3 regions of the Nonomuraea sp. NPDC005730 genome follow, and region 2 is predicted to be linked to each of the others. Evidence: riboswitches for the same ligand, from Rfam matches in the RefSeq annotation. Region 2 holds a riboswitch; each other region holds the start of a gene.
What was found. Region 2 has a riboswitch for cyclic di-AMP ahead of ABZ444_RS05625 (C40 family peptidase). Riboswitches for the same ligand answer to the same signal wherever they lie in the genome.

Region 1: another riboswitch for cyclic di-AMP. It lies ahead of ABZ444_RS29600 (NlpC/P60 family protein); the one in region 2 lies ahead of ABZ444_RS05625 (C40 family peptidase).
Region 3: another riboswitch for cyclic di-AMP. It lies ahead of ABZ444_RS50625 (CHAP domain-containing protein); the one in region 2 lies ahead of ABZ444_RS05625 (C40 family peptidase).

The regions. Positions count from the first base shown of each region.
Region 1 covers NZ_JBEXYK010000031.1:34,892-44,506, reverse strand. The annotation lists gene ABZ444_RS29620 (Lsr2 family protein) at 833-1,165, opposite strand; gene ABZ444_RS29615 (RDD family protein) at 1,691-2,179, opposite strand; gene ABZ444_RS29610 (RDD family protein) at 2,289-3,878, opposite strand; gene ABZ444_RS29605 (amino-acid N-acetyltransferase) at 3,964-4,533, opposite strand; cyclic di-AMP (ydaO/yuaA leader) riboswitch at 4,821-4,972, shown strand; gene ABZ444_RS29600 (NlpC/P60 family protein) at 4,979-6,022, shown strand; gene ABZ444_RS29595 (LuxR C-terminal-related transcriptional regulator) at 6,049-6,261, opposite strand; gene ABZ444_RS29590 (cytochrome P450) at 6,492-7,643, shown strand; gene ABZ444_RS29585 (helix-turn-helix domain-containing protein) at 7,633-8,031, opposite strand; gene ABZ444_RS29580 (NADP-dependent oxidoreductase) at 8,112-9,041, shown strand; gene lysX (bifunctional lysylphosphatidylglycerol synthetase/lysine--tRNA ligase LysX) at 9,089-9,615, opposite strand, start outside.
Region 2 covers NZ_JBEXYK010000003.1:132,489-142,103, reverse strand. The annotation lists gene ABZ444_RS05655 (ABC transporter substrate-binding protein) at 154-1,440, shown strand; gene ABZ444_RS05650 (sugar ABC transporter permease) at 1,440-2,312, shown strand; gene ABZ444_RS05645 (carbohydrate ABC transporter permease) at 2,309-3,226, shown strand; gene ABZ444_RS05640 (glycosyltransferase family 4 protein) at 3,223-4,317, opposite strand; gene ABZ444_RS05635 (M48 family metallopeptidase) at 4,314-6,230, opposite strand; gene ABZ444_RS05630 (hypothetical protein) at 6,242-7,075, opposite strand; gene ABZ444_RS05625 (C40 family peptidase) at 7,244-7,726, opposite strand; cyclic di-AMP (ydaO/yuaA leader) riboswitch at 7,857-8,020, opposite strand; gene ABZ444_RS05620 (NlpC/P60 family protein) at 8,382-9,308, opposite strand; gene ABZ444_RS05615 (NYN domain-containing protein) at 9,441-9,615, opposite strand, start outside.
Region 3 covers NZ_JBEXYK010000115.1:1,263-10,877, forward strand. The annotation lists gene ABZ444_RS50605 (glycosyl hydrolase family 18 protein) at 1-1,076, opposite strand, end outside; gene ABZ444_RS50610 (PP2C family protein-serine/threonine phosphatase) at 1,196-2,239, opposite strand; gene ABZ444_RS50615 (glycosyl hydrolase family 18 protein) at 2,401-4,359, opposite strand; gene ABZ444_RS50620 (luciferase family protein) at 4,602-4,949, shown strand; cyclic di-AMP (ydaO/yuaA leader) riboswitch at 5,210-5,347, shown strand; gene ABZ444_RS50625 (CHAP domain-containing protein) at 5,362-6,075, shown strand; gene ABZ444_RS50630 (TetR/AcrR family transcriptional regulator) at 6,127-6,675, opposite strand; gene ABZ444_RS50635 (nuclear transport factor 2 family protein) at 6,773-7,270, shown strand; gene ABZ444_RS50640 (Tm-1-like ATP-binding domain-containing protein) at 7,281-8,504, shown strand; gene ABZ444_RS50645 (phosphoenolpyruvate hydrolase family protein) at 8,504-9,319, shown strand; gene ABZ444_RS50650 (cupin domain-containing protein) at 9,336-9,615, shown strand, end outside.

The DNA of each region.
Region 1 (9,615 bases), on a different contig from region 2:
GGACCAACACGGATCGGCCGTCGGACGCCGGGGCGAAGCCGGCCTTGGGGTGCCTGCCGGCCACGCATCTCCGATGCCCGCGCCCGTATCTGTTACGTAATCATCGTATGTGCTGCTCCAAACCGCGGCCAAGCGCGGACGCTACGCCCTGAGCACAACTCGGCACGCAACGCACGTCGCGCCTATTCCCCATCGGGTCAGCCGGGTTACCGATCGCCGGTGCGCACGAGGGTCCCGCGAGGGGACAATGTGCGGCACACGGGAGAGGCCGCCGGTTTTCCATCGCGCCCCACCAGCCGCACGCCCGCGTTTTGCCGGTCATCCGCGGCCCTGCCCGCCGAGTAGCCCCGAGGGAAGCCCGAACAAGCCGCAACAAGCCCGGAGAACCCCGCGCAAGACCGTAAGAAGGGTGAAGTGGCCGGTGCCGGGAAGAGGGCTTGCGACGGCGCTTCGGGAAGGGCCGTCTGCCCGATTGTGTGGCGGAGCGTCACCGCTTTGCGCGTACGCCGCAGGCTCGGGAAGGGGAACAGTGCGGCGGGTGACGGCATTGGCCCGTTCCGGCCGGAGGTGACGACGAAGACGGGAGCGAGCCCGGCGGCCCGGGAATGACACGGACGCCGGCCGCAAAGCCCGGCACGTTCCACTCCCCCGCGGTGCCTTGTACGGCGGCACAGGTGAGCAATACGCCCACATTTGGGCGAATTAGAAGATCAACAAGTGGTCGGGGGATTCACGAACTCCCCACAAAAACGATCATGCGCTTATGGCGCTCGCCGGGGTCCTAGGCGAACGGCATAAGCGCATGGTCAGGAGATGGCTCTCTCGACGAGGCTCAGTGAGCCGCTTCGTACTTCTCCACGACGGTGGAGGCGATCCTGCCGCGCTCGCTGACCGGCAGACCGTGAGCCTTGGCCCACTGCCGGATCTCCGAGCTCTTCTCGCGGCTCATCGCACGGTTGCCGCCGCGACCACGGCGACGGGCGGACACGGCTCCTGCCCTGCGGGCGTGCTGCACGAAAGGCGTGAGTGCGTCCCTCAGCTTCTTGGCGTTAACGTCGCTGAGGTCAATCTCATAGGAGGAGCCGTCAATAGCGAAGCTGACCGTCTCATTGGCCTCGCCCCCATCGAGGTCATCGATGAGAATCTCCTGGATCTGCTTGGCCATCTACGCAATCCTTTCCCGGAGCATTGTTTCATTCGCTCGCCCAAACATATACCCGGAAAGGCGCGGAGACAATTCAGCGCTACGGGGATTCGGCTGACTGGCAGATCAGTTCTGGTTCTCGGCCTGATCCTGGTGGTTTGCCCGTCGCCCGGCGGCCTCCGATCGCAGCAACTTCACCGCACCAAAGATGAAGGCACCGCCGACCACGACCGGGGGGATGAGCGCTGACAATACGTCTGTTACGGCTTCCATTCGTCCTCGCCTCCAGGGCTAGCAGGGTTTCGGGGGCGCTAAATACGCATCCCGGCGCGACCTGCGGGACCTGCGGGAGCACGCCGGACGCTCATGACGCCTAGGTGACAACTCACCCGGAACCGACCATAGCCACACACAGTCGCCCTCAGGGAGCAGGGGCACCGACATCCGGCAACCCGGACGTCCCATAGCCTAATGCCAGTCTCTCCAGGCTCCTTACCGGATCAAGGGAAAATTTTGCGAAAAGGCATCTTCCCAGGTGCGGATGCCTCAACGAAGATCTTTTACCACCCGTGTTCCGGCCAGCCTGTCATGCGGCCCGCGCTCCAACGGCTTGTCGATCAGGATGAGCAGCCCGACGCCGAACAGCAGCATTCCGGCCAGCAGATTGACCACCGGAATGCCCATCAGCATGACAGGCCCGGGATAGACCAGGGATCGTTTCAGCAGGGCGCCACGTGGAAGGTCGTCCGGCGCCAGGCGAATCTTCATGATCGCCTGGCCGAAGGTCCGTCGGCGCAGGCAATGGGCCCGCCAGTCATAGGCCGCATAACACAGACCGGCCAGGAACCAGGCCAAGAGCCCGGGGAGCCGCCCGCCGAACGCCTCCGCCATCCCGACAGTCCGGAAGGCGCCCCACAGCGCGATGAACAGAATGTAATAGAAGACCCCGAAGACCAGCGCCTCAATGAAGCGGGCGGCGAGGCGTTCCCACCATTCCGCGGGCACGAGGCCCGGCCACGACGGTGTCCCGGCCATATCCCACCTCACGGGGTCGGCGGTCGTACCCCCCATTTTGGTACGCCCCGCACACACAAAACAGAGGCCGGCGGGAAGCCGGCCCCTGTTTTACGCTGCTGACGCGGGATTACTTGATCTTCACGACCACCGTGCCCGCGAACTTGTCCGCGAACGTCTGCTGCAGCGGCTTGTCCCACAGCTGCGAGGCGCCGTTGACCGCGACGCACGCCCAGGCGAGCAGCGGGCCGAGGAACGGGATCACGCTCAGGATGTAGCCGCCCCAGGTGACGCCGGCGCGCTTGATCGCCAGGTCGGAGCCGAGCCCGCCCGGAGGCAGGGCCTGCCCCACCGGGACGACCTTGATCCCCATGACCATCTTGCCGACCGTCTGGCCGTTCATCTTCGTCAGGAAGAACTCGTAGCAGACCCAGACGGCGGTCGTGACGATCGCCGACAGGATGCCGATGACGAAGCCCGACAGGATGCCGGAGGTCGAGCCGGTCGCCGAGTCGTAACCGATCGCGAACAGGCCCAGGATGAGGCTGACCACGAAGTTCACGACGCCGAGGATGACGCCGTCGATGATCCTCGCGACCAGACGCTGCCACCACTCCGCCAGGGGGGCCGGAGCGCCCGGAGGCTGCACGCCGACGGGCTGACCGAAGGGCTGGCCGTAGCCGGGCTGGCCGTAGGGCTGCGACTGCTGCTGCTGGCCGTAGGCCTGGCCGTACTGCTGCTGATCGCCGTACTGCTGCTGGGCGTAACCCTGTTGCTGGTCGCCGTACTGCTGCTGGGCGTAGCCGCCCTGCTGGCCGTACTGGGCGTCCTGGCCGTAGCCCTGCTGCTGGCCGTAGTCGGGCTGCGACTGCTGGCCGTAGCCCTGCTGGCCGTACTGGGCCTCCTGGCCGTAACCCTGCTGGGCCTGCTGGCCGTAGCCGGGCTGGGCGTACTGCTGGCCCGAGGACTGCGGCTGCTGGCCGTAACCCTGCTGGCCCGACGCGGCCTGCTGGCCGTACTGGGCGTCCTGGCCGTAGCCCTGCTGCTGGCCGTAGTCGGGTTGCGACTGCGGCTGCTGGCCGTACTGCGGCTGCTGGCCGTAACCCTGCTGGCCCGACGCGGCCTGCTGGCCGTACTGGGCCTCCTGGCCGTAGCCGGGCTGGGTGTACTGCTGGCCCGAGGACTGCGGCTGCTGGCCGTAGCCCTGCTGACCCGAGGCGGCCTGCTGGCCGTAACCCTGCTGACCGTAGTCGGGCTGCGCCTGCTGGCCGTAGCCCTGCTGACCGTAGCCCTGCTGGCCGGAGGACTGCGGCTGCTGGCCGTAACCCTGCTGGCCCGACGCGGCCTGCTGGCCGTACTGGGCCTCCTGGCCGTAGCCGGGCTGCGTGTACTGCTGGTCCGAGGACTGCGGCTGCTGGCCGTAGCCCTGCTGCTGGCCGTAGCCCTGCTGACCCGAGGCGGCCTGCTGGCCGTACTGGGGCTGCTGGCCGTAGCCCTGCTGCTGGCCGTACGGCTGCTGTTGCTGGCCGTACTGCTGTTGCTGGCCATAGCCCTGTTGCTGCTGCTGACCGTATGGGGGCTGGCCGAAGGCGTCGTCCGCCCGGTAGCCGACCACAGTCACGTCCGGGTCGGGCTCACCGGGCCGACGGCCGTGGTGCTGCCCGTACTCGGGGTTCTCGCCGGAATCGTCCTGTGGGTACGGCGGCTGTCCGGTGCTCACCGTGTCACCTCGCTTCGAGTGCGCATGTGGCACGTGTCAGGACACATGCCTGTGCTGCCCAACGTATCGACATAGGTATCAACAATCACCTTTCCAAGTGGTCAAGGTCCGCGTCACCCGATGTCAGATGCAGCAGCATGCGGGTGTTGCCAAGGGTGTTCGGTTTGACGTGTTCCAGATCAAGGAACTCCGCCACACCCTCGTCGTACGAGGCCAGCAACTCGGCGTAGACCTCGGGTGAGACCGGTGTGCCCTGGATGGGGCGGAAACCGTGCCTCGCGAAGAAGTCGACCTCAAAAGTCAGACAGAATACACGCCGCAGCCCCAGATCCTTCGCCTGCCGGACGAGTGCCGAGACGATCCGCCGCCCGACCCCCAACCCCCGGCACGCGGGATCGACGGCCACCGTACGGACCTCGGCGAGGTCCTCCCAGAGCACGTGGAGCGCGCCGCAGCCGACGACCTCCCCGCTCTGCTCGGCCACCCAGAACTCCTGGACGTCCTCGTACAGCGTGACCGTGGCCTTCTCCAGGAGCCGCGGCCCCGCGCCCGCGTAGGTGTCCACGAGACGCCTGATCGCACGCACGTCGGGCGTGCGCGCACGCCTGACCACGACCGCGGTCTCGGGGACTGCCACTTCGGCCACCTGCTCCATGGCTCTCCAGGGTACAGATCTCATTACGGCTCGGCCCTAAATCCCACGTCTCGGGCATCTCATCACATCCCGTGGTCAGGTGAACACGGGCCGACTTGGAGCTTTCCTCCAGACCTCAGCACCCCGAATGCTGGACAAAAGGTGCAGAAGCCAGCTTCCGTACGGCTACCCACGAGATCACCTTGTGACCCTTCAGTTGTGAAACCTCTACAGACTCGGCAGTTCCGGTTGAGCGTGAACCCGGAGTGCATTAGTGTCCAGCGACGATGTTCTCCGCGTAATGCGCGCGGAAAGACACGCCCAATTCCCGCAAGGGAAGCCGGGGAACCAACGGTGGCGAGCACCTCGCGCCACCACTTGGGGTGAATCCGACCATCTCGGTAGGGCTGCTCCGGCCCGAACCCGTCAGCTAACCCGGCCGGCGTCGATGAGAGGAGCTCGGTTGGTGAAGCGGACGCTCGACCGCTCGGGGAAGTCGGGGGGCAGGCACGCCCGCCCCCAGGAGCAGGCCAGGCGCACACGCCGCCTCGGCGTCATCGGCGTCACCATCGCCGCGATGCTGTTCGCCGTCCCCGTCGGTTCCGCCGCCGCCGACCCGAAGCCGTCGCTCTCCGAGCTCGCCGACCAGGTGGAGAAGCTGCACGAAGAGATCGAGACGCTCGCCGAGCAGTACAACGAGCAGCGCGACCGGCTGAAGGCCGCGCAGAAGGCCAACGACTCCGCCCAGAAGATCCTGGCCACCAGCGAGTCCGACCTGGCCGCCAGGCGCGCCAGGGCCTCGCTGCTCGCCCAGAACGCCTACATCACCGGCGGCCTGGACAAGGCCCTGGCCTTCGCCCAGTCCGGCGACCCCGAGACCTTCCTCGACCGGGCCGCGACCACGTACGCGCTCGAACAGCAGCAGGGCGAGGAGGTCAACCAGCTCGCCAAGGCCATGGAGGCCGCCGAGCGGGCCAGGGCCGGCGCCAAGACCCGCATCGCCGAGGTCCAGCAGATCGTCACCGATCTGGAGGGCAAGCGCTCGAAGATCACCAAGCTGGTCACCAAGGTCGAGAGCAACCTCTACCGGCGGGCCGTCGGCGAGGCGGGCCGTCCCGGCACCCGCGCCGTACGCGTCAACCTGCCGGTCATCGGCGACGGCAAGGCCGCCCAGGCCGCCAAGTGGGCCCTCACCCAGCAGCTCAAGCCGTACGTGTGGGGCGCGGAGGGGCCGCGCTCCTACGACTGCTCCGGCCTGGTGATGGCCGCCTACCAGCGCGTGGGCATCTCGCTCCCCCACTACACCGGCAACCAGTGGACGGCCGGCACCCACATCAGCCGCGACCAGCTGCGCCCCGGCGACCTGGTGTTCTTCTACAGCGACCTGCACCACGTCGGCATCTACATCGGCGGCGGCATGATGGTCCACGCCCCGCAGACGGGTGACGTCGTGCGGGTCGCCTCGATAGACAGGCGGCCGTTCGCCGGCGGCGTGCGCATCGCGGACTGACCGGCGCGCCTCTTCGCCGAGCGCCGCTAGATGAGCTGGCGGCGCGCCGCCCACGCCACGGCCTCGATCGCCGTGGCCACGCCGATGCGGTCGCAGATGCCCCTCAGCCTGCGCCGTACGGTCCGTCCGCTGATATCCAGCCGCCTGCCGACCCGATCGACGGTCACCCCCCTGGCCAGCTCGGCCAGTAACGCCAAATCCGCGTGGCTCAGCTCAACGCCTTCTGTGAGCACATCCACCGGGAGCCCTCCCCCCAACAGCAGAACTCGGACCTTTCAGGCGAAGCAAAGCCGCTCGTCTCGGTGAAGGTAAACGCATCGCGGAAAGGTCGTCAAGCGCGACAATCGGCGCCCTTGACCAGTGCTATTGACATGATCGCTTATATGTGACGTACTCCGCATATGTTGGCACGCCGTGGTCCGCTATGAACGGTCCAAACGATCAATTCGGCGGCCCGGTTCCGCCCCCGATGAGCGCCACCGACCTGCTGGGTTTTGATCCCTCGGATCCGCAATTTGTGCGCGATCCGTACGTCCGATATCGCGAGCTGCGAGCCGCCGGGCCGATCTTCGCAACGCGCGGCGGGCTGCTCGTCGTGACCACGTACGAGTTGTGCGCGGCCGTGCTGCGCGACCCCGCGTTCGGTCACGGAACGTCCGCGCCCGCGCAGGAAGAGCCAGGTCAGCCCGGCAGGTCGTTCCTGCTCATGGACCCGCCCGATCACACCCGGTTGCGTGCTCTGGTCAGCCGCGCGTTCACGCCGCGCATGGTGGCCCGGCTCAGGCCGCGGATCGAGGTGATCACCGCCGACCTGATCGGGCGGCTGCCGGAGGAGGCGGAGCTGATTTCCGGTTTCGCCCACCCGCTGCCGGTGATGGTGATCAGCGAGATGCTCGGGGTGCCGCCGGAGGACCACGACCGCTTCCGCGGATGGAGCGAGGCCCTTGCCCGCGGACTTGACCCGATGCTGACAGACGCCCTCATGTCGGAAACGGAGCGTTCCAGGAACGAGTTCCGCGACTACTTCCGCCGCCTGATCGCGCAGCGGCGCGAGCGTCCCGGCGAGGACCTCCTGAGCTCCCTCGCACACGTCGAGGAGCTCACCGAGGCCGAGTTGCTGGCGACCTGCGTGCTGCTGCTCGTGGCCGGCCACGAGACCACCGTCAACCTCATCGCAAACGGCGTGCTGAACCTGCTGCGGCACGGCCTGCTGCACCTCGCCGCCGAACGGCCGAGGGAGGTGGTCGAGGAGGTGCTGCGCTTCGATCCGCCGGTCCAGCTCACCTCCAGGATCGCGCTGGAGGACCGGGAACTGGGCGGGACGCCGGTGCCCGCCGGCTCGGCCGTGCTCGTGCCGATCGGCGCGGCCAATCGCGACCCGGCCGCGTTCACCGATCCCGACCGGTTCGACCCCGGCCGCGAGCCCGGCCGGCATCTCGCCTTCGGGCTCGGCCTGCACTTCTGCCTGGGGGCGACGCTGGCCAGGATGGAGGGCGAGATCGCGCTGTCGGCGCTGGCCGCGGCGGCGCCGAAGATGGAGTCCGCCGATCCGGAGCCGCCGTACAAGGAGAACGTGGTGCTGCGCGGGCTGGCCCGGCTGCCGGTGCGGCTCAGGCGGTAGCGTCGTAGCGCTCCCTGGCGGCCTCGACGTCCTCGATGTGCTCCTCGGCCCACGCCTTGATGGCGGTGACCAGCGGCATCAGGCTCTGGCCCAGCGGGGTGAGCGCGTAGTCGACGCGCACCGGCACCTGCGGCGTGACCCGGCGCGCCACCAGGCCGTCGCGCTCCAGGCCGCGCAGGGTCTGGGTGAGCATCTTCTGGCTGACCCCCGCGATGTGCCTGGCCAGGTCGCTGTAGCGGCGCTCGCCGGAGGCCAGCGCGCTGAGCACCAGCGTGACCCATTTGTCACTGAGCCGGTCGAGCAGCTTGCGGGAAGGACATTCGGCGAAGTAGGCGTCGAAGGCGAGCCTCGCCTGGTCACGCCGCTGCGCCGCCGTCGTGGTCGTCACCGTCTCGCTCCTCGCTGTGTGTTACGCACTTCCAGGTGCCTACTTACCGAAAGAGAGTAACTCTTCCTAGGGTCGCGGGCATGACGAACATGCGTGCACTCATCGGCGGCTCCGGCGCTCCCCGGCTGGTGTCCGCGCCGCTGCCGACGGCGGGGCCCGGCCAGGTGCGGGTCAAGGTGGCCGCGGCCGGGGTCAACCCCTTCGACCTGGCCGTGGCGTCCGGGGCGCTGGCCTCGTACGGGCTGGCCAGGAAGCTGGACTCGTACGGGATCGGCTTCGACGCCGCGGGGACCGTGGACCAGGTGGGCCCGGGGACCTCCTTCACCGTGGGAGAGGAGGTCGTGGGGCTCTGCGCGCGGCTGGAGCTGCCGTACAAGGCGCAGGCCGAGTACGTCGTGCTGGACGCCCCGGCGGTGGCCCGCGCCCCGCGCGACGTGAGCCCCGTCCACGCGGCCACGCTGCCGCTGAACGGGCTCACCGCCTGGCAGGCGCTCGACCGGACCGGCGTCGGGCCGGGCGGCACGCTGCTGGTCACGGGGGCGGCGGGGGCCGTCGGGGGCTACCTGGTGGAGCTGGCCGCCGTGCGCGGCGTCAGGGTGGTGGCCGCCGCCGGCGCCGCGGACGAGGAGCTGGTACGCGGCTTCGGGGCGGAATGGTTCGTCCCCCGCGAGGAGGACCTGGCCGAGGCCGTACGGGCGCGGGTGCCCGGCGGTGTGGACGCCGTCGTGGACGCGGCCGTGCTGGGCCTGCCCGCGCTCGACGCCGTACGGGACGGCGGGGCGTTCGTGGCGCTCTCGTCGGGGGTCGCGCCGGTGGCGCTGCGCGGGACGGACGTGGCCACCGTCCTGTTCCGCTCGGACGCCCGGCAGCTCGCGGAGCTGGTGCGCCTGGTCGAGGCCGGACGGCTGACGTTGCGGGTGGCCGGAACCTATCCGCTGGACAAGGCCGCCGACGCGCACGCCCGCCTGGCGGAGGGCGGCCTGCGCGGACGGCTCGTGCTGGTGCCCTGACCGCCCGGACCGGCGCCCCGCAGCTGCGCGGGGCACCGGACGGCGGCTCAGTGGGTGGGCTTGACCAGCGGGAACAGGATGGTCTCGCGGATGTTCTTGCCGGTGAAGGCCATGATCATCCGGTCGATGCCGGCGCCCATGCCACCCGTGGGCGGCATCGCGTACTCAAGGGCCTGCAGGAAGTCCTCGTCGAGCTGCATCGCCTCGAGGTCGCCGCCCGCGGCCAGCAACGACTGCTCCACCAGCCGGTGGCGCTGGTCGATCGGGTCGTTGAGCTCGGAGTAGCCGGTGCCGAGCTCGGTGCCGAACCCGATCAGGTCCCACTTCTCGGTCAGCAGCGGGTTGTCGCGGTGGAGGCGGGCCAGCGGCGAGGTCTCCAGCGGATAGTCCATGACGAACGTCGGCTGCACGAGCGTGTGCTCGACCAGCGCCTCGAAGAGCTCCTGGACGAGCTTGCCCGACCCCCACTTGACGTCCCAGTGGACCTCGCGGCGGTCGGCGATCTTCCGCAGCTCCTCAAGGGTGGTCTCGGTGGTGATCTCCTCGCCCACGGCGTCGGACACCAGGTCGTAGA
Region 2 (9,615 bases):
CAATCCCGTTCGCATCATGACATGACACCGACCTGGTGAATGCGTCGAAAACGCCATGAAACAGTGCGTTGACAGCGGTAGGGCTTCGTCTTTCGATGAATGGGTGTGAGCGAACTCGGGGGAATCTGAAGGGTCCGGCAAGGAGGAACCACCATGGACCGACACATGCCGATCTCCCGTCGCCGTCTACTCCTCGGAACCGCCGCGTTCGGCGTGCCCGCCGCGCTCGTCGGGTGCGGGTCCGGCAGCCCCTCCACGGGGGCCGGCAGGTCGTCCGGCGGCGGCACGGGCACGGTCACGATCGGCTCGAACGCCTCCGACGAGGTGCCGAAGAAGGCCCTGGAGACCGTGCTGAAGGGCTTCACCCAGGCCGTCCCGAAGGTCAACACGGTCGACCACAACACCTTCCAGGAGAACATCAACCGCTATCTCAAGGGCACGCCCGACGACGTGTTCACCTGGTTCGCCGGCTACCGGATGCGCTTCTTCGCCGAGCAGGGCCTGGCGACCGACATCTCGGACGTGTGGCGGGAGATCGGCGGCGACTACACGCAGGCGTTCAAGGACCAGTCGACCGGCACCGACGGCAAGCAGTACTTCGTGCCGTTCACCTACTACCCGTGGGCCGTCTTCTACCGCAGGAGCCTGTGGCGGGCCAAGGGGTACGAGCCCCCGAGGACCCTGGACGAGTTCACCGCCCTGGCCAGGAGGATGAAGGCCGACGGGCTGGTCCCGATCGCGTTCGCCGACAAGGACGGCTGGCCGGCGATGGGCACCTTCGACATCCTCAACATGCGCACGAACGGCTACGACTTCCACATCTCGCTCATGGCCGGCAAGGAGTCGTGGACCGACCCCCGGGTCAGGCGGGTCTTCGACACCTGGCGGGGGCTGATGGAGTACCACCAGCCGGCCGCGCTCGGGCGTACCTGGCAGGAGGCCGGGCAGTCGCTCGCGCAGAAGAAGACCGGCATGATCCTGCTCGGCATGTTCGTCGCCCAGCAGTTCCCCGAGGCCGACCGCGACGACATCGACTTCTTCACCTTCCCCGAGATCGACCCCGCCCACGGCACCGACTCGATCGACGCACCCATCGACGGCTACATGATCTCGGCCAAGGCCAGGAACGTGGACGGCGCCAAGGCCCTGCTCAAGCACCTGGCCAAGGGCTCGTCCCAGAACGAGGCGACCAAGCTGGACCCGGGCACGCTGGCGTCCAGCTCCAAGGCCGACACCAGCGGCTACAGCGCCCTGCAGAAGCGCGGCGCCGAACTGGTCTCCCAGGCCACGCACCTGGCGCAGTTCCTGGACCGCGACACCCGGCCGGACTTCGCCTCCACCGTGATGATCCCGTCCCTGCAGGCGTTCGTCGGCGCGCCGGACGAGATCGACTCCCTGCTGGCGAGCATCGAGAAGCAGAAGGCCAACATCTTCCGCTGATGACCGTCAAAACCCGTCGCTACTCCGCCCGGGACGTGACCGTGCTGGTCATCGGGCTGGGGATGGCCGTCATCGTCAACGTGGGCCTCGTCTGGGGGCCCGCGCTGGCCTCCGTCGCGCTGTCCGGCACCGACTGGAACGGCATCGGGCCGATCGAGTGGGTGGGCGGGCGCAACTACCACGACCTGGCCACCGCGTACCCGCCGTTCTGGTCGGCGGTGCGCAACAACGTGTTGTGGCTGGGCTTCCTGGGGCTGGTCGCGACGCCGTTCGGGCTGTTCTGCGCGGTGCTGCTGGACCGGCGGCTGCGGTTGTCGCGGGTCTACCAGAGCGCGCTCTACCTGCCGGTCGTGTTGTCGCTGGCCGTGGTGGGCTTCATCGCGCAGCTCGTCTACTCCGCCGACTACGGCGTGCTGAACGCGGTCACCGGCCTGACCGTGGACTGGCTGGGCGACCGTTCGATCAACATCTGGGTGGTGATGGTCGCGGCCGGCTGGCGGCACGTCGGCTACGTCATGATCATCTATCTGGCCGGGCTCAAGGCGGTGGACCCGGCGCTGAAGGAGGCCGCCGCCATCGACGGGGCCACCGAGGCGCAGGCCTTCTTCCGCGTGGTGTTCCCGACACTGCGGCCGGTCAACGTGATCGTGCTGGTCATCACCGTGATCGAGGCGCTGCGCGCGTTCGACGTCGTCTACGCCGTCAACAAGGGCAGGAACGGCCTGGAGCTGCTGTCGGTGCTGGTCACCGAGAACATCGTGGGCGAGGCCGGCCGCATCGGCTTCGGCTCGGCCATCGCCGTGATCCTGCTGGTGATCTCGCTGGGGTTCATCGTCACGTACCTGTCGCAGCTGTTCAAGGAGGAGCGATGACGCTCACCGCGCCCGCCGACGCTCCCCCGGCGCAGGACCGGCGGGCGCCCGCGCGCCGGCCCGTGCGGCCGCTGCGGATCCTGCTGCACGCCTTCCTCGCGCTGGTCGCGCTGGGCTGGATCCTGCCGCTGGCCCTGTCGGTCTACGCCTCGCTGCGGCCGTACGACGAGACGGCCCGGCTGGGCTACCTGTCGGTGCCCGAGCACCTCACGCTCGATTACTACGCCGAGGCATGGAGCCAGGCCGAGCTGCCCCGCTACTACCTGAACACACTGATCATCGTCGTCCCCGGGGTGCTGGTCACGCTGGCGCTGGCCTCGTTCACGGCGTTCGCCGTCGCGCGGGTGCGCGTCCCCGGGCGCAAGGCGCTGCTGATCGTGTTCACCGCCGGGAACCTGATGCCGCCGCAGGTGCTCATCACCCCGCTGTACACCCTCTACACGCTGGTGCCGCTGCCCGCCTGGCTGTCGGACTCCCAGTCGCTCTACGACTCCTACCTCGGGCTGATCCTCATCCACGTGGCGTTCCAGTTCGGCTTCTGCGTCTTCGTCATCGCGAACTTCATGCGGACGATCCCGGAGGAGATCACCGAGGCGGCGCTCGTGGACGGCGCGAGCGTGTGGAAGCGCTACTGGCGGCTCACGCTGCCGCTGTGCAGGCCGGTGCTGGCGGCGCTGGCCACCCTGGAGTTCACCTGGATGTACAACGACTTCCTGTGGGCGCTGGTGCTGATGTCGTCGGGCGACAAGCTGCCGGTGACCTCGGCGCTGAACAACCTGCGCGGCCAGTTCTTCACCGACTACAACCTGCTGGCCGCCGGGTCCCTGCTGGTGGCGCTGCCCACGCTGATCGTCTTCCAGCTCCTGCACAAGCAGTTCGTCGCCGGGCTCACGCTGGGCTCGACCAAGGGCTAGGCGGGCCGGAGCAGGGCGTGGAAGCGGGTGGCGACCTGCTCCCACGTCCACTCGCGGGTGATCCAGTCGCGGCCGCCGGCGCCCATCTTGCGCGCCCGCGCGGGGTCGGAGAGCAGGTCGACGAGGGCCTGGGCGACGTCCGCGACGTCCGCGCCGTCCACGACGAGGCCCGTCTCCCCGGGCCGTACGGCGTCCGGCGCGCCGCCGGAGTTGCCCGCGACCACCGGCAGGCCGGTCGCCGACGCCTCCAGGAAGACGATCCCGAGGCCCTCGACGTCCACGCCGTTCCAGCGGGTGCGGCAGGGCATCGCGAAGACGTCGGCCGCGGCGTAGTAGCCGGGCAGGCTCGCGGCGGGGACCGTGCCGGTGAACCTGATCGACTCGTGCCCGCCCGCCAGGCGCTCCAGCCGCGACCGGTACGGGCCGCCGCCCACGAGCAGCAGCACCGCGTCCGGCACCGCGCGCAGCACCCGGGGCCAGGCCCGGATGAGCTGGTCCTGGCCCTTGCGCGGGACCAGCCGGGACACGCAGGCCACCACCGGCCGGCCGTCGAGGCCCAGCGCCGCCTTGGCGGCCCGGGGGTGGAACTGGTCGACGTCGACGCCGGGTGCCAGGCGGACGAGCTTGTGCGGGGGGATCGCCGCGGCCAGGCGCTCGCGCGTGTAGTCGCCCAGGTAGGTCACCACGTCGGCGTGCGCGCCGATCCTGCGCAGCACCGAGCGGAAGCCCGGCGCGCCCGCCCACGACGCCTCGTGGCCGTGGGTGAGCATCACCACCCGCCGCGCGCCCGCCGCGCGCAGGCGGGGCGCGAGCAGGCCGAGCGGCGCGGCCGCGCCGAAGACCACGGTCTCGGCGCGGTGCTCGGCCACCAGCCCGGCCGCCCTGCGCGCGACGGCCGGAGTGGGCAGCATCAGCCGCGTCGGGTGCCGCACGACCCGGTACGGCTGACGCCGGTCGAACTCCTCGCATCCCGGCCAGGCGGGGGCGTAGACGGCCACCCCCGGCGTGCGGAGCGCGAGTCCGTGCACGAACGACTGGATGCCGCCCGGCCTGGGCGGGAAGTCGTTCGTCACGAAGACCACGTCGGTCACGGTTCGGGGACGCCGTTCAGTCTCGCCCACGAGCGGGCCAGGGCGATGCGCTCGGGGCTGGAAGGATGGGAGGCATAGAGCACATATTCCACCGCATCCGGCGACAAGTCGGAAATGTTGGTTATTGCGAGGCGTTTCTGCATCGCGACGAACGTGGCCGGATCCCTGGTGAGGTCGAGGGCGTGCACGTCGGCCCGCGCCTCCACGTGCCGCGTGATCAGGTTCTGGGCCGGGTCGGAGACCAGCGAGGCCAGCGTCATCAGCCCCATGAGCACGCCGATGGCGCGCGGGTCGGCCACCGAGGCGATCCCCGTACGCCGCCGCAGCGGGCCGACCAGCAGGAACAGGCCGATCGTGCCGAAGGCGGCCAGCAGGCCGCCGAGCAGCGTGCCGTCGAGCACGTCGGCGTGCTTGGCGTGGCCCAGCTCGTGCGCGACCACCAGCTCGACCTCCGACTCCGGCGCCTTGAGCAGCGTGTCGTAGACGACGATCCGGCGGGTGGCCCCGAAGCCCGACACGTACGCGTTGAGCGCCGTGGTACGCCGCGAGGCGTCGGCGACCAGCACGTCCTCGACCGGGACGCCGTCCCGCTCGGCCATGGCCAGCAGCTCCGACCGCAGCGAGCCCTGCGGCATGGAGGTGAAGTCGTTGAACAGCGGCTCGAACACCACCGGGTAGACGTACGACACGCCCAGGGTGAGCGCGAACGCGCCCACGGCGGCCGGGATCCACCAGCGGCGCACCTTGCGCGCCAGCGCCACGAGGGCGAGCAGCATGACGGCCATCAGCAGCACGCTGACGCCGGTGTTCTTGAGCCGGTCGGCGGTCCAGCCCGCCCAGTCCTGGGTGGACAGGCCGTAGTCGCGCAGGATCGTCTCGAACCACATGCCGAGCGGCCACCTCAGCACCTCGGTGATCGCGGTGAGCACCACCACGCCGAGGACCACCCGCACCCACCACGGGCCCCTGAGCACGCCCAGCACCTTGGCCGCGAACGGCGTCAGGACCAGCAGCCCGGCGAACAGGACCGTGAGGCCGAGCGAGATGTAGCCGGGCAGGGTGGTGGCCGCGTCGAACGCCTGCGCCCTGGCGATCTGGGCGGCGCTGAAGTCGCGGGCGGGGTCGGGGGCGACGGCGGGCGCGCCCGCCGTCAGGACCCGCCAGGGGGTGGTGAACGCGGCCACGGCCAGGATCACGCCGCCGACCAGGGCGAGGGCGGCGCCGGCCGCGCGCCTGGAGCGGGATTCCGCGCGTTGCCGTTCCCGGGCGATCAGGTGCTCCGCCGTTCCCGTCAGCTTGCCGGTCCGGGGACGGGGCCCGGCGCCGTCGGCGTCCTCGGTGTCCTCGGTGTCCTCGGTGTCCTCGGTGTCCTCGGCGTTCTCGGCGAGGGGGGCGGCGGGGTCGCCGTTACGCTTGCCGCGGCCCTTGCCCTTGCCTCCGCCTTTGCCGCCCTTGCCCTTGCCGCGGCCTTTGCCGCCCTTTCCCGGGTCGTCCGGGTGCTCGTCGGGGTTCTCAGGGCTCTTCCCGGAGCCGTCCGAGCCCTCGGCGGCGGGGGCGCCGGCGCGCGTCGCGTGGGGGCGGTCGTCGGGGGTGGGGGGTTGGGGGTGACGGGGGTCCTCGGTGCCGGGGTCGGCGTCCGCGTCGGGGCGGGCGTCGGGGCGGGCGTCGGGGCGGGCGTCGGGGCGGGCGTCCGGGTCGTCCGGGTCGTCGGGGCGGCCCGGGGATTCCGGAGGCTCGGTGGTGCCGGACGGCTCCGGCGGTCCACCGTCGCCGGGCCGGTCACCGCCGTCGTCCCTGATGGCCACACCGCCGCCGTGCGCCGCCGCGACCGCCGTGCCGGGCTCGTCGGCCCCTCCGGCGACCGCTCCGGCGGGCTCGTCCCCTTCCCGGGGCGGGTCGTTCCGCTCGCTCATCTGCCTCCCCTTCACGCGAGCTGCTCTCGTACGTACTCGCGCCACCGTGCCGCCAGTGTCTCGGCGGTGAGCCCCACGGAGGCGAGCGCCTGATCGACGCCGGCCACGCGGGCATCACGGTAGAGCCGTACCAGGGTCCCGTCACCGAACCGGTCTGCGAGGAAGCGACACGCCATCCAGGCCTCCTGGTACGCCCGCGCGAGCCGTCCGGGATCGGCGGCCGTGGGGGCGAAAGCCGCAGGTCCGGGCAACTCGCTCGGCAGCCGGCCGGCCCGTACGTCGGCGGCGAGTTCGGCGGCGGCCGTCCCGACGGGGAGCCCGGCGTCGCGGTAGGCCACGTAGTCGGCGAACCCCTCGTAGAGCCAGACGGGCAGCCGGTCGGTGCCCGCGGCGACGTGGGTGAGCTCATGGGCGAGGACGACGTCGCGTCCCACGGGGGTGAGCCGCGCGAAGGAGCCGGGCACGATGATCACCCTGGCGCCGTCGGCCACCGCGGCCAGCCCGTCCAGCGGGCCCGTGCCCGCCAGCCCGGCCGCCTCGGCGTCGGAGTCCGGCACGACGACCAGCGCGCGTACCGGACGGCCGAGCACCGCGGACACCCGCCGTCCGGCGAGGTCCGCGCGGCGGGCCAGATCGGCGAGCACGCCGGGGTCGGCGCGGTGCCCCACGACCACGGACCGTGCGCCGCGGGCCACCTGACCGCCGTCGCCCCACAACCCGCGCGCACCGGCGGGCAGGACGGCGGCGGGCGGCGCGTCGGCGACCACGAGAACCGCCGTCAACAGCAGCAGGACCGAAAGGAGCAGGCCCGGACCGCGGAGGGACGGACGCACCTGCGAGGACACGGCCCGATGCTAGTCGGCCCGCGCCCCTCCCGGCCTTCACGAGACCGGTCCCTTCACGAGGCCGGTCCCTTCACGAGGCCGGTCCCTTCGCCAGACCGGTCCCTTGACGAGGCCGGGCATGCGACAGGCCCCGGCCCGGACCGGGGAGGGTCCGGGCGGGGCCTGTTGTCACGCGCCGGGACGCACCGCGCCGACGAACGACGACTTCCGCCATCCGCCCAGTTTGTCGATGCGCACCCGTTCGCCGGTCCGCGGCGAATGGACCATCTTGCCGTGGCCGACGTACATGCCGACGTGGCCCAGCCCGTTGAAGAACATCAGGTCGCCCGGCTTGAGGTGGCGCCAGGAGACCTTGCGCTTGATGCGGGCGAACTGGCTGTTCGTCACGCGCGGGAGTCGTACTCCGGCCTTCTTCCAGGCGTACTGGACGAGTCCGGAGCAGTCGAACGCACCAGGGCCCGTGGCCCCGTACCGGTACGGGTCGCCGACCTGGTGCTTGGCGACGGCGACGGCCCTGCGGGCCTTCGACGCCTGCCGCGCGGCCTTCGCCGACTTGGCGGACCTGGCGGTCTTCGCCGACTTGGCCGACTTCGCAGTGGCCGCCTTGGCGGTGCTGGACACCGCGGTGAGCCCGGCGGCCGATTCGCTCACCGTCTGCGCCCCGGCCGGTACGGCATGGAGAGCCGCACCTCCGGCCGTCACGGTCATCGTGAGTGCGACGCCCCTCAGGGCAAGTCGGGACAGACGGGGGTTATGCAGGGAGGTAGACAGGATTTCTCCTTGTGTCTTCCACGAACGCCTACCGGGTTAGCTGACGGATTCGGGCCTGGAAGTCGCCCTACGGCGCGATGACGCGCCGATTCACCCCTGATCCCGGGGGATTACGGGATCTTTGGGTCCCCGGCTCCGTGCCTCCTGGCTGCACGGACTCGGCAGGTCGCCGCCCGATGGTTGTCTCTGCATAGGGATATCGGCGGCGACCGATGGATTTTTATCTGGTCCGCATCGGGGGTTCCGATGTCGATTCGCGGTGCGCATGGCTTGCTGACCGCGACGCCAGAAACTACGCCGAAGGGTCAAGATTTGGCAAAGGGAGACACCGGCTGTAAAGATCAGATAAAGATGTGTGTAAAGGATGAAATCCCTGCTGGAGCAGCGGGTTCCGTTACCGCTTTGTGACCCTTCTCACACTTCCCGGCACACCTGATTGTCAGGGCCCTTTCGCCCCGTTTGTCCCGTTCGTCCCAGCGGTCGTGGCAGCCCGAAGCCGCCCGCGATTCCGGTCGCCGGGCAGTCACGGGACGGGTCAGGGGCGGATGGCTCCGACCAGGGGGCGGCGGTAGTCGGCGAGGCGGACGACCTTCACGACGTCGCCCGTCTGCGGCGCGTGGACGATCTTGCCTCCGCCAGCGTAGATGCTGACGTGCCCGAGCCCCTCGCTGAAGATGAGGTCCCCCGGCTGGAGGTCCTTGATGTCCACCTTCCGGCCGGCGCCCCAGGCCCACTGCTGCCACGTCGTACGCGGCAGTGTGACGCCGGCCGCGCGCCAGGCGGCCTGGGTCAGCCCTGAGCAGTCGTAGCCGCGCGGGCCCGTGCCCCCGTAGATGTACGGCTTGCCGACCTGGGCGAAGGCGAACTGCAGGACGGCGGCCGCGCTGCCCGAGGCGGGGCCGGTGTACTTGATGCCGGTGCTGTTGGGGTTGCCCGGGTTGTAGGCCCCCAGCTTGTCCAGAAGCTTCTTCTGCTGGCCGACCAGCTTCAGCACCTCGGCCCGCTCCCGCTGGACGGCGTCCCGCTCCTTGTCGGCGTCGGCCAGCGCGGTCTCGGCGTTGTCGCGCTCGGCCTTGAGGCCCTTGTTCTCGCGGTCGAAGGCGGCCAGCTTCTCCAGCCGCTCGCGCGAGAGCTGCCCGGCCATGGCCAGCCCGGCCAGCAGGTTCTCGGGGTTGTCGACCCCGACCATGCCGGGCAGGGAGGTGACGTCCCCGCCCATCTTGTACGAGTCCACCGCCGCCCTGATGATCTCGGCCCGCAGGTCGGCGACCGTCTGCAGCTTGCGCTTGTAGCGGTCGTTCAGCGTGGTGTAGGCGTCCTTGGCCTTCTTGTAGTTCTCGGTCGCCGTGTTGTACCGGTCGACGACCTTGTCGGCCTTGTCGTTGAGCTTCTCGAGCTTGGCCTTGGCCTGTTTGAGAGTGGGCTTGGGATCAGCGAGCGCCGCACCCATCGGGACGGTCATCAGTCCGATCGCGAGACCCGCGGCCACCGTCACCCGGCCAAACCTCACAGCGTCGCCTCCCAGGGATTACACCTGGGGCGAAATAGTACAGAAGTGGCGGACGGGGTCTCGCCAAAAGTGCTAATTCGTAACTTATGCGCGACCCAGCCGGCGCAGCAGCAGACCGGACGGAACCGGTCTGGCGCCCATCCGGCGGACGGACTCGGCCACCTCGCGGTCGGAGGAGACGACGGCGATGGCCCGGCCGGGCGGCTCGGCCCGGACGAGCTGGCGGATGAGGTCGTCGGCGATCTCCCCCGGCGCGCTG
Region 3 (9,615 bases), on a different contig from region 2:
AAGTAGTGGTAGGCCCAGTCGGTGTTGAGGTAGCCGAGTCCGCCGTACTGGGCGGCGGTGTAGACGCCCCACTTGGCCAGCTCGGCGTCCTTGCCGTCGTCGTACAGGGCGGCGTTGGGGCCGACGAACTCGTTCCAGGCGCCGTGCAGGTCGTAGGACATGATGTTGACGTAGTCCAGGTACTGGGTGACCTGGAAGGTCTCCATGCCGCGCAGCAGGTAGCCGGAGGCGGGGGCGGCGACGGTCAGCATGTAGTACCTGCCGTCGGCGGCGGCCGCGGTGTCCAGCTTCTGGCGCAGCGTCTTCATCAGGGCCGCGTAGCCCTTCATCAGGCTCGACCTGCGGGCGTTGGCGATGGTCCAGTCGAGCGGGTTCCCCGCGTCCTTCATCGAGGTCGGGTACTCGTAGTCGATGTCGACGCCGTTGAACCCGTACGCGCGCACGAACGCGACGACGGAGTCGGCGAACGTGCCGATGCCCGCCTGGTTGACCGAGCCGTCGGCGTTGGTGGTCATCGAGTAGAAGCCGCCGGAGGGCACCCGGGCGCCGTTCGCGTCGAAGTAGCCGCCGGTCTCGGCCCAGCCGCCGACCGACACCAGCGTCTTGGTGCCGGGGAACTGCTTCTTGTACTTGTTCAGCAGGTTGAAGTGGCCTTTGTAGGAGTAGGCCGGGTCCATCTCGGCACCGGCGACGCCGGGCCACTCGGTCGCGGTGGCGTTGGCGTCCACGGCGATCTTGTTGCTGCCGTCGACGTGGGCGAAGGCGTAGTTGATGTGGGTGACCTTGCCCCACGGGATGTTGCCGGCCAGGTAGGCGGGCTGGCCGTTCTTGCCGGTGCGCCAGCTGGTGAAGTAGCCGATGATGCGGCGGGGGTGGTCGGCCCCCATCTTCTCGCGGCCGTCCTCGTCGTAGGCCAGGCAGTAGGGGACGTCCACGCCGGGGGTCTGGTAGAGGCCGTCCGGGCGGCAGGCGGCGTTGTCGGCCGCGGCGGTGGCCGTACCGGCCAGGGCTCCGGCGATGAGGACCAGTGAGGTGCCGCACGCGGCCAGTGCCGCGCGTAGGCGTGTGGGCTTCAAGGCCACCTCCGATGGGGCATGACTGGGGGGTTGATCGGAAGGTAAGCCTGGTGACCAGGGCCGTCAATGCTCTCTGTTAGGAAACTTTCTTAATAGTTGCCGTTCGGGTGCTCGGGCGGTCAGGATCCGGCCCGGCGCAGGATGAGCACCGCGATGTCGTCGCGCGGGGCGCCGTGCGTGAAGGTGTTCAGGTCGGCGGCCAGGGCCTCGACGGTCCTGGCCGGCGGGTCGCGGGCCCAGGAGCGCAGCCGCTGCTCCAGCGGGTAGAAGGAGCCGTCGGGGTCGCGGGCCTCGGTCACGCCGTCGGTGCACAGCAGCAGCGAGGCGCCCCGCGGGAAGGCGAAACGCGCGCCGTGGCGCGGCTCGCCCGCCAGCCCGGCCAGGCCGAGCGGCACCTCCGGCTCGCCGAGCCAGAGCTGCCCGGCGTTCCCCCCGTGGATCAGGTACGGCGCGATGTGCCCGCAGTTGACCGCGTCCACCTCCAGCTCCGGGCCGATGTCCAGGAGCAGCGCGGTGACGAACCGCTCGGGCTCGCCGGTGTGCACGGCGAACCTGTTGTGCCTGATCACGGCGTCCTCCAGGGCGTCGGCCACGCCCATGAGGCTGATCTCGCGGTAGGCCGCCTCCCGGAAGGCGCCCAGCACGGCCAGCGCGGCGCCGATCGCGGGCAGCCCCTTGCCCTGCACGTCGGCGATCATCACCCGGGTCCCGTACGGCGACGGCGCCACCTCGTACATGTCGCCGCCCACCATCGTGTCCTCCTCGATGGGCTGGTAGAGGCCGTCCACGACCACGTCGAGCGAGCGCAGCGGCAGCGGCCTGACGAGCTGCCGCTGCAACGCGGCGGCGGCCGAGCGCAACCGGCGGACCTCCTCCTCGCGCTGGATCCGGTAGCTCGCGCCGACCACGCTCATCAGCCCGAACGCCGCGGTGAAGCCGGAGACCTCCAGGTTCGTCCGCAGATTGCCGCCCAAATAGGCGACCGAGGCCGACACCACCGCCAGCACCCACACCGACGCGACCGCCGTCTGCCACACCGAGCCCAGCCCCGACACGATCGCGGGCAGGAAGATCAGCACCGGCACGAGCTCCGCGCCCCCGCCGGTGAACCTGTCCAGCCCGACCACCAGCGCCGTGATCCCGATCAGGCCGACCAGGAACACCGGTGTCGTGAAGAAGGGCCGTCTGAGCCCGCCACCCCAGAGAATCGTCGTTCACCCCCCGGTGACCAGCTTCTCCCAGGGCGTCCGTGTTCCGTCCTGCGGCGCGCCGGAGACGGCGAAGGGCCGGCCCCGAAACCCGGGACCGGCCCTGAAGTGCGAACTTACCCGAGGCCGTTCTTCATGGCCGTGAGGAGTTCGGCGTTGGTGGTGTCACCGCTGAGCTCCCAGAAGAACGCGCCGCCGAGGCCCTGGTTCTTCGAGTAGCTCATCTTGCCGCCGATGGTGCTCGGCGTGTCGTAGCTCCACCACTGGTTGCCGCAGTAGGCGTAGGCCGTGCCCGCGACCGTGCCGGTGGACGGGCAGCGGGTCTTGATGACCTTGTAGTCCTCGATGCCCTGCTCGTACGTGCCGGGCGCCGGGCCCGTCGCCGTGCCGCCGGGCGCGGCCTGGGTCACGCCGGTCCAGCCGCGGCCGTAGAAGCCGATGCCGAGCAGCAGCTTGGCGGCCGGGACGCCCTTGCTCTTGAGCTTCTGGATGGCGTTGTCGGTGTAGAAGCCGGGGACCGGGATCTTGTCCCAGGTGGTGAGCGGCGAGTGCGGGGCGGTCGGGCCCTGCGCGTCCCAGCCGCCGAAGAAGTCGTACGTCATGACGTTGTACCAGTCGACGTACTGGGCGGCGCCGCCGTAGTCGGCCGCGTCGATCTTGCCGCCGTCGTTGCCGTCGGCGGTGATGGCCGCGGTCACCAGGTTGTTCGCGCCGAAGCGCGAGCGCAGCGCGGACATCACGTTCTTGAACGCCGCCGCGCCGCTGGTGTCACAGGTCAGGCCGCAGGCGTTCGGGTACTCCCAGTCGATGTCGATGCCGTCGAAGACGTCGGCCCAGCGGGGGTCCTCCACCAGCTTGTAGCAGGAGTCGGCGAAGGCCGTCGGGTTCTGCGCCGCCTGGCCGAAGCCGCCGGACCAGGTCCAGCCGCCGAAGGAGAAGAGCACCTTCAGGTTGGGGTACTTCTTCTTCAGCTTGCGCAGCTGGTTGAAGTTGCCGCGCAGCGCGCCGTTGTCCCAGGTGTCGGCGACGCCGTCGACGCTCTCGCCCGCCTGGTAGAAGCGGTCGTAGTCGGCGTAGCTGTCGCCGATCGTGCACTGCCCGTTCTGCACGTTGCCGAACGCGTAGTTGATGTGGGTCAGCTTGGCCGCCGAGCCGCTGGTGTCGATGTTCTTGACGTGGTAGCCGCGCTGGTAGATGCCCCACTGGACGAAGTAGCCCAGCACCTTGTTGCCGCCGCCACCGCCGCCGCCCGTGGTGGTCGCGGTGATCTGGTTGCTGTCGGCCGAGCGGTTGCCCGCCGCGTCACGCGCGCGCACGGTGTAGTTGTAGGAGGTGTTGGCGCTGAGGCCGGTGTCGGTGTGCGTGGTGCCCGTGACGGTGGTGACCAGGGTGCCGCCGCGGTAGATCTCGTAGCCGGTGACCGCCACGTTGTCGGTGGAGGCGTTCCAGGCCAGCGAGACGCTGCTGTTGCTGACGCCGGTCGAGCGCAGGTTGCCGGGCACCGACGGCGGGGTCTTGTCGTCGCCGCCACCGCCGCCCGTGGTGGTCGCGGAGATCTGGTTGCTGTTGGCCGAGCGGTTGCCGGCCGCGTCACGCGCGCGCACGGTGTAGCTGTAGGCGGTGTTCGCGGTGAGGCCGGTGTCGTTGTACGTGGTGCCCGTGACGGTGGTGACCAGCGTGCCGCCGCGGTAGACCTCGTAGCCGGTCACGGCCACGTTGTCGGTGGAGGCGTTCCAGGCCAGGGCCACGCTCGTGTCCGTGACGCCGGTCGAGCGCAGGTTGCCCGGCACGGACGGCGCGGTCGTGTCGCTGCCGCCGCCACCGGAGACCTTCCACAGCGCCGCCACGTTCGGCGGCTCCCAGCCGGGCTGGGAGGTGTGCGCCTGGAGGCAGACGTAGTCGACGCCGTTGTAGGTGACGACCGTGCCCGCCGTGTAGGCGGTCCACGGGGCCCAGGCCGCCGCGTACGCCACCGCGCTGGCGGAGGCGATCGGTGGGGTGGCCACGGCCACGGTGAGGGGCAGGGCCAATGCCGCCATTCCCGCCAGGACCTTGCTCAGAATGGTGTGTTTCATGTCGCTCCGACATCCGTTGGGGGGTGTGTGGGGAGTGGGATGGGAGACTTCTGGGGAAACTATTAGGAAAGTTTCCTTTAAGTTGTGAATCGACGGTAGCCTCTGCCTGGGGGAGCGTCAATACTCATCGGTCAGGCGTCCGTAATCGTGCCGGTCAGACCCCGGACGCGCCCGTTCACGAGGGGATAACGGTTCAGGAACGGGGGCTGACGGCGGGGTGAGCCGTGGCTCAGCATTGGAGCGTGGCAGGAATCTCCGCCTGGCGGCGGACGCCCACGCGACGCGGGCCCTACGTGGTCCGCGCGGTCGCGGAGTTACGGTCCTGGCCGTCGCTGAACGTCAGCGGCACCGGTCAGCAGGTCGCCTTCGCCGTACACGGAACCGAGATCCTGCGCCTGGCCGGCCGGGACGAGATCCACGTACGGCTCACCGCCCCCGCCATCGGCCGCCTGGAGCCGTATCTGCGGGCGTGCGACCAGGTCCATGCCTGCCGCGACCGCGCCTGGGTCGCCGTCCAGGTCGACGCGGAGCCCGATCTGGAATTGTTGCTGGCCCTCACGAGCGTGGCGATAAAGGCGCACGTGGCCTGAACCGATTCGGTGCGTAGCGTTTCTCCCACGCACTGTCGAAATCAATGCCGCCATTTGCCTGGGAATTACTCGCCGGGTAGCTTGGTTGTACACAGCCGAACGGGGAGTCGTCCCAGGTAGGGATGGCATTGCCTGGGAATTACCCAGACTGGACCCGTGTTGTACAGAGTCGATGCGGACATCTTCGCATCCGGGCGTCGCACATATACCTTCAGGCCCTTTCCCGGGCCCGGGAAGACGATGCGTCAGCCCTTCGCCTGACCAAGAGACCGCTGAATCCGCCTGTGCGCGGAACCGGGGACCCATGTGTCCAATGGGGTGAATCGGCACCGTGGTGCCGTAGGGCAGCTTCCCGCCCGAACCCGTCAGCTAACCCGGCAAGCGGCACGGAAGCTCAAGGAGTAACACCCTCATGGCCAAGCACCGTCTTCACCGTGCCTACAAGCTCGACCTCGCCAAGATCGCTCTCGGCGCGACCGCCGTCGCCGGCGTGCTCGGCACGCACGCGGCAGTGAACGCCGACACCGCCACCGCCCACACCGCCACCCAGACCGCCAAGGTCGCCGGCGTGGCCGCCCAGCCGCACGTCGCGCAGAACCGCGCCGCCGACGAGAGCGCCAAGGGCAAGGTCAACGTCACCGCCGCCCAGGTGCTGGCCACGGCCCGCGCTCAGGTCGGCACCTCCGAGGACGCCAACGGCGGCGGCACCAAGTTCCAGAAGTGGTACGCCGACTCCCAGCGCGCCGCCGAGACCGCCGCGCGTGACGGCGGCAACCGCGCCATGTACCTGAACGCCCCCTGGTGCTCGATGTTCGTCTCCTGGGTCGGCGAGCAGACCGGCGCCCGCCCGCAGGTCGGCTGGGACGCCTACACCGTGAGCCACGCCAAGTGGTTCGCCGCCAACGACCGCTGGGGCACCGAGGCCAAGCCGGGCGCCGTCGTCTTCTTCTCCTGGAGCGGCAGCAAGAGCCTGAACGACATCCAGCACGTCGGCTTCGTCGTCAAGAACAACGGCGACGGCACGATCTCCACGATCGAGGGCAACACCGGCAACGGCAAGGTCGAGCAGCGTGTCCGCCCGACCTCCCAGGTCGTCGGCTACGGCTACCCGTCGTACGCCGCCTGATCCTGCGACGCGAAAGAGCGCACTCCCCGCGGGGGTGCGCTCTTTTCGCGTTCACGGCCGCCGGTGCTGGTGGACCAGGGTCGCCGCGGCCTGCCCGGCCGAGCGGGCGGCGCCCGGCTCCTGCGAGATCATCGCGGTCACCGTGGCGCCGTCGATCAGGGTGAGCAACTGCTCGGCGAGCAGGCCGGGGTCGCCGGCTCCGGCCTCCTCGGCGAGCGAGCGCAGGTAGGCGCGCAGGCGTTCCTTGTGCTCGCGCACCGCCGTACGGACGACGGCCGAACCGGCGCCCAGCTCGGCGAAGGCGTTGGCGAACCCGCAGCCGCGGAAGTCGTCCTCGGTGAACCAGCGTTCCAGCCACGCGAAGACCGCCGGGATGCGGTCGCCGGCGTCGGCCACGTACGCGGTGAGCGAGGTCATCCAGCGTTCGTCGCGCCGCCGCAGATAGGCCACGACCAGCGCCTCCTTCGACGGGAAACACTGGTAGAGGCGTTTCAGCGAGACGCCGGAGGCGGTCCGGATCTCGTCCATGCCGACCGCCTGGACCCCGCGGCGGTAGAAGAGGTCGCCCGCGGCGTCCAGCAACCGCTGCTCGTGATCCATGACACCCCTCCAGGTGCTTGCCGCGGAGAACGATCGTTCTCTACGCTATCGCACAACCCGGGAGAACGCCCGTTCTCTCGATCGGAGAGGACATCTCATGACACGCCCGCCCGTTCCGCCGTTCACCGAGGAGACCGCCCGGATCAAGGTCCAGGCCGCCGAGGACGCCTGGAACACCCGCGACCCCGACCGCGTCGCGCTCGCTTACACCGAGGACTCCGTGTGGCGCAACCGCGGCGAGTTCGTCACCGGCCGCGCCGAGATCGCCGGGTTCCTGCGCCGCAAGTGGGACCGCGAGCTGGACTACGCCCTGCGCAAGGAGCTGTGGGCGTTCACCGGCGACCGCATCGCCGTCCGCTTCCAGTACGAGTCCCGCGACGCCGCCGGCCAGTGGTGGCGCAGCTACGGCAACGAGCAGTGGGAGTTCGACGAGTCGGGGCTGATGCGCCGCCGGGAGGCCAGCATCAACGACGTCGCCATCACCGAGGAGGAACGCCGCATCTTCGGCTCCCGCCCGCTGTCCGAGCACGGCGTGGACGTCCTCGGCATCCGCCACGCGGAGATCGCCGGGGTAGGGTCGGAAGGCCGATCGTAGGAGGTCTGACATGGCGGTTCTGCTGCTGGGCACCCTCGACACCAAGGGGGAGGAGTACGCCCTCGTCCGCGACCTGATCATCCGGGCCGGCCAGGGCGTCGTCCTCATGGACACCGGCGTCATGGGCGCCCCGGAGCTGACCGCCGACGTCCCCGCCGAGGCCGTGGCGCGGGCCGCGGGCACCGGCCTCGACCGGCTCAGGAGCGCGGGCGACCGCGGCGCCGCGCTCGCGGCGATGGCGGCCGGCGCCACGGCCCTGGCCACGGACCTGCACGCCCGCGGCGAGCTGAGCGGCGTGCTCGCGCTCGGCGGCAGCGGCGGCTCCTCCATCGCCGCCGCCGTCATGCGGGCGCTGCCCGTCGGCCTGCCCAAACTGCTCGTCTCGACCATGGTCAGCGGCGACGTCTCCGCCTACGTCGGGGAGACCGACGTGACGCTCATGTACAGCGTCGTCGACGTCGCGGGCGTCAACTCCGTCTCCCGCCGCATCCTGACCAACGCCGCCGCCGCGATCAGCGCGATGGCCGCCTCCTACGACGCCGGCGCCGAGCCGTCCGGGGAGGACAAACCGCTGGTCGCGGCCACGATGTTCGGCGTCACCACGCCCGCCGTCGACGCCGCGCGGGCCCGCCTGGAGTCCCTGGGCTACGAGGTGCTGGTCTTCCACGCCACCGGCTCGGGCGGCCGGGCCATGGAGGCGCTGGCGGCCGGCGGCCACTTCGCCGGGGTGCTCGACCTGACCACCACCGAGCTGGCCGACGAGCTCGTCGGCGGCGTGTTGTCGGCTGGCCCCGACCGCCTGACCGCCGCGGGGCGGGCCGGAATCCCGCAGGTCGTCAGCCTGGGCGCCGTCGACATGGTCAACTTCGGCCCGATGGAGACCGTGCCGGAACGTTTCCGGTCACGGCAGCTCCTGGTCCACAACCCGACGGTGACGCTCATGCGCACCACTCCCGCCGAGAACGCCGGGATCGGGCGGGCGATCGGCGAGCGGCTGGCCCGCGCGTCGGGGCCGGTCACGCTGTTCGTGCCGCGCGGCGGCGTCTCGGCCGTCGACGTCGAGGGCGGCCCGTTCCACGACCCGGCGGCCGACGCGGCCTGCTTCGACGCCGTGCTCGCGGCCGTCGCGGGCAGCGCCGTCGAGGTCGTGCAGAGCGACCAGGACATCAACAACGCGGAGTTCGCCGTGGCGGCCGCCGACCGGCTGCACCGGCTGATCGAGAAGGGGGCCTGATGCGTCGCGACGAGGCACTGCGGAGGTTGCGCGCCGAGCGGGAGGCGGGCCGGCTGATCATCGGCGGCGGCGCGGGCACCGGGCTGTCGGCCAAGTCCGCCGAGGCGGGCGGGGTCGATCTGCTCATCATCTACAACTCCGGGCGGTTCCGGATGGCCGGCCGCGGCTCGCTCGCCGGCCTGATGCCGTACGGCGACGCCAACGCGATCGTCGTGGAGATGGCGGGGGAGGTCCTGCCGGTCGTCAAGGACACGCCGGTGCTGGCCGGGGTGTGCGGCACTGACCCGTTCCGGCTGATGCCGCGCTTCCTCGACGAGCTGAAGGACATGGGCTTCACCGGCGTCCAGAACTTCCCGACGGTCGGCCTGATCGACGGTGTCTTCCGGGCGAACCTGGAGGAGACCGGCATGGGCTTCGACCTGGAGGTGGAGATGATCAGGCTGGCCGCCGAGCGCGACCTGCTCACCGCCCCCTACGTGTTCACCTCCGAGCAGGCCACGGCCATGGCGCGGGCGGGCGCCGACATCCTCGTCCCGCACATGGGCCTGACCACCAAGGGCAGCATCGGCGCCGTCACCGCGATCGGCCTCGACGAGGCGGCCGTCCGCATCCAGGAGATGCGCGACGCCGCCGTCGCCGTCAACCCCGACGTCATCGTGCTGTGCCACGGCGGTCCCATCGCCGAGCCCGACGACGTGCGCCACATCCAGCAGCGCACGGTCGGCGTCGCCGGGTTCTTCGGCGCGTCCTCGATGGAACGCCTGCCCGCCGAGCGGGCCATCGCCGCACAGGTCCGCGCCTTCAAGCAGCTCTGACCAGGAGGAACCCGCCATGCACCGACGACCGGACGCCCTTCCCACGATGCTCTTCGACTGGGGGGTGATCAAATGGCACGTGACGCCCGACGCCGTGCCGGGCGCCTCCTCCACGTTCGGCGAGGTCATCATCAACCCGAACAAGGGCCACGAACGCCACCTGCACCCCGACTCCGACGAGGTCCTTTACGTCATCGAGGGCGAGGGGCGGCAGACCGTCGGCGACGACCCGGAGTTCCCGGTCAGGGCCGGTGAGGCGATCTACATCCCGAAGGGCACGCTGCACTCCACCTTCA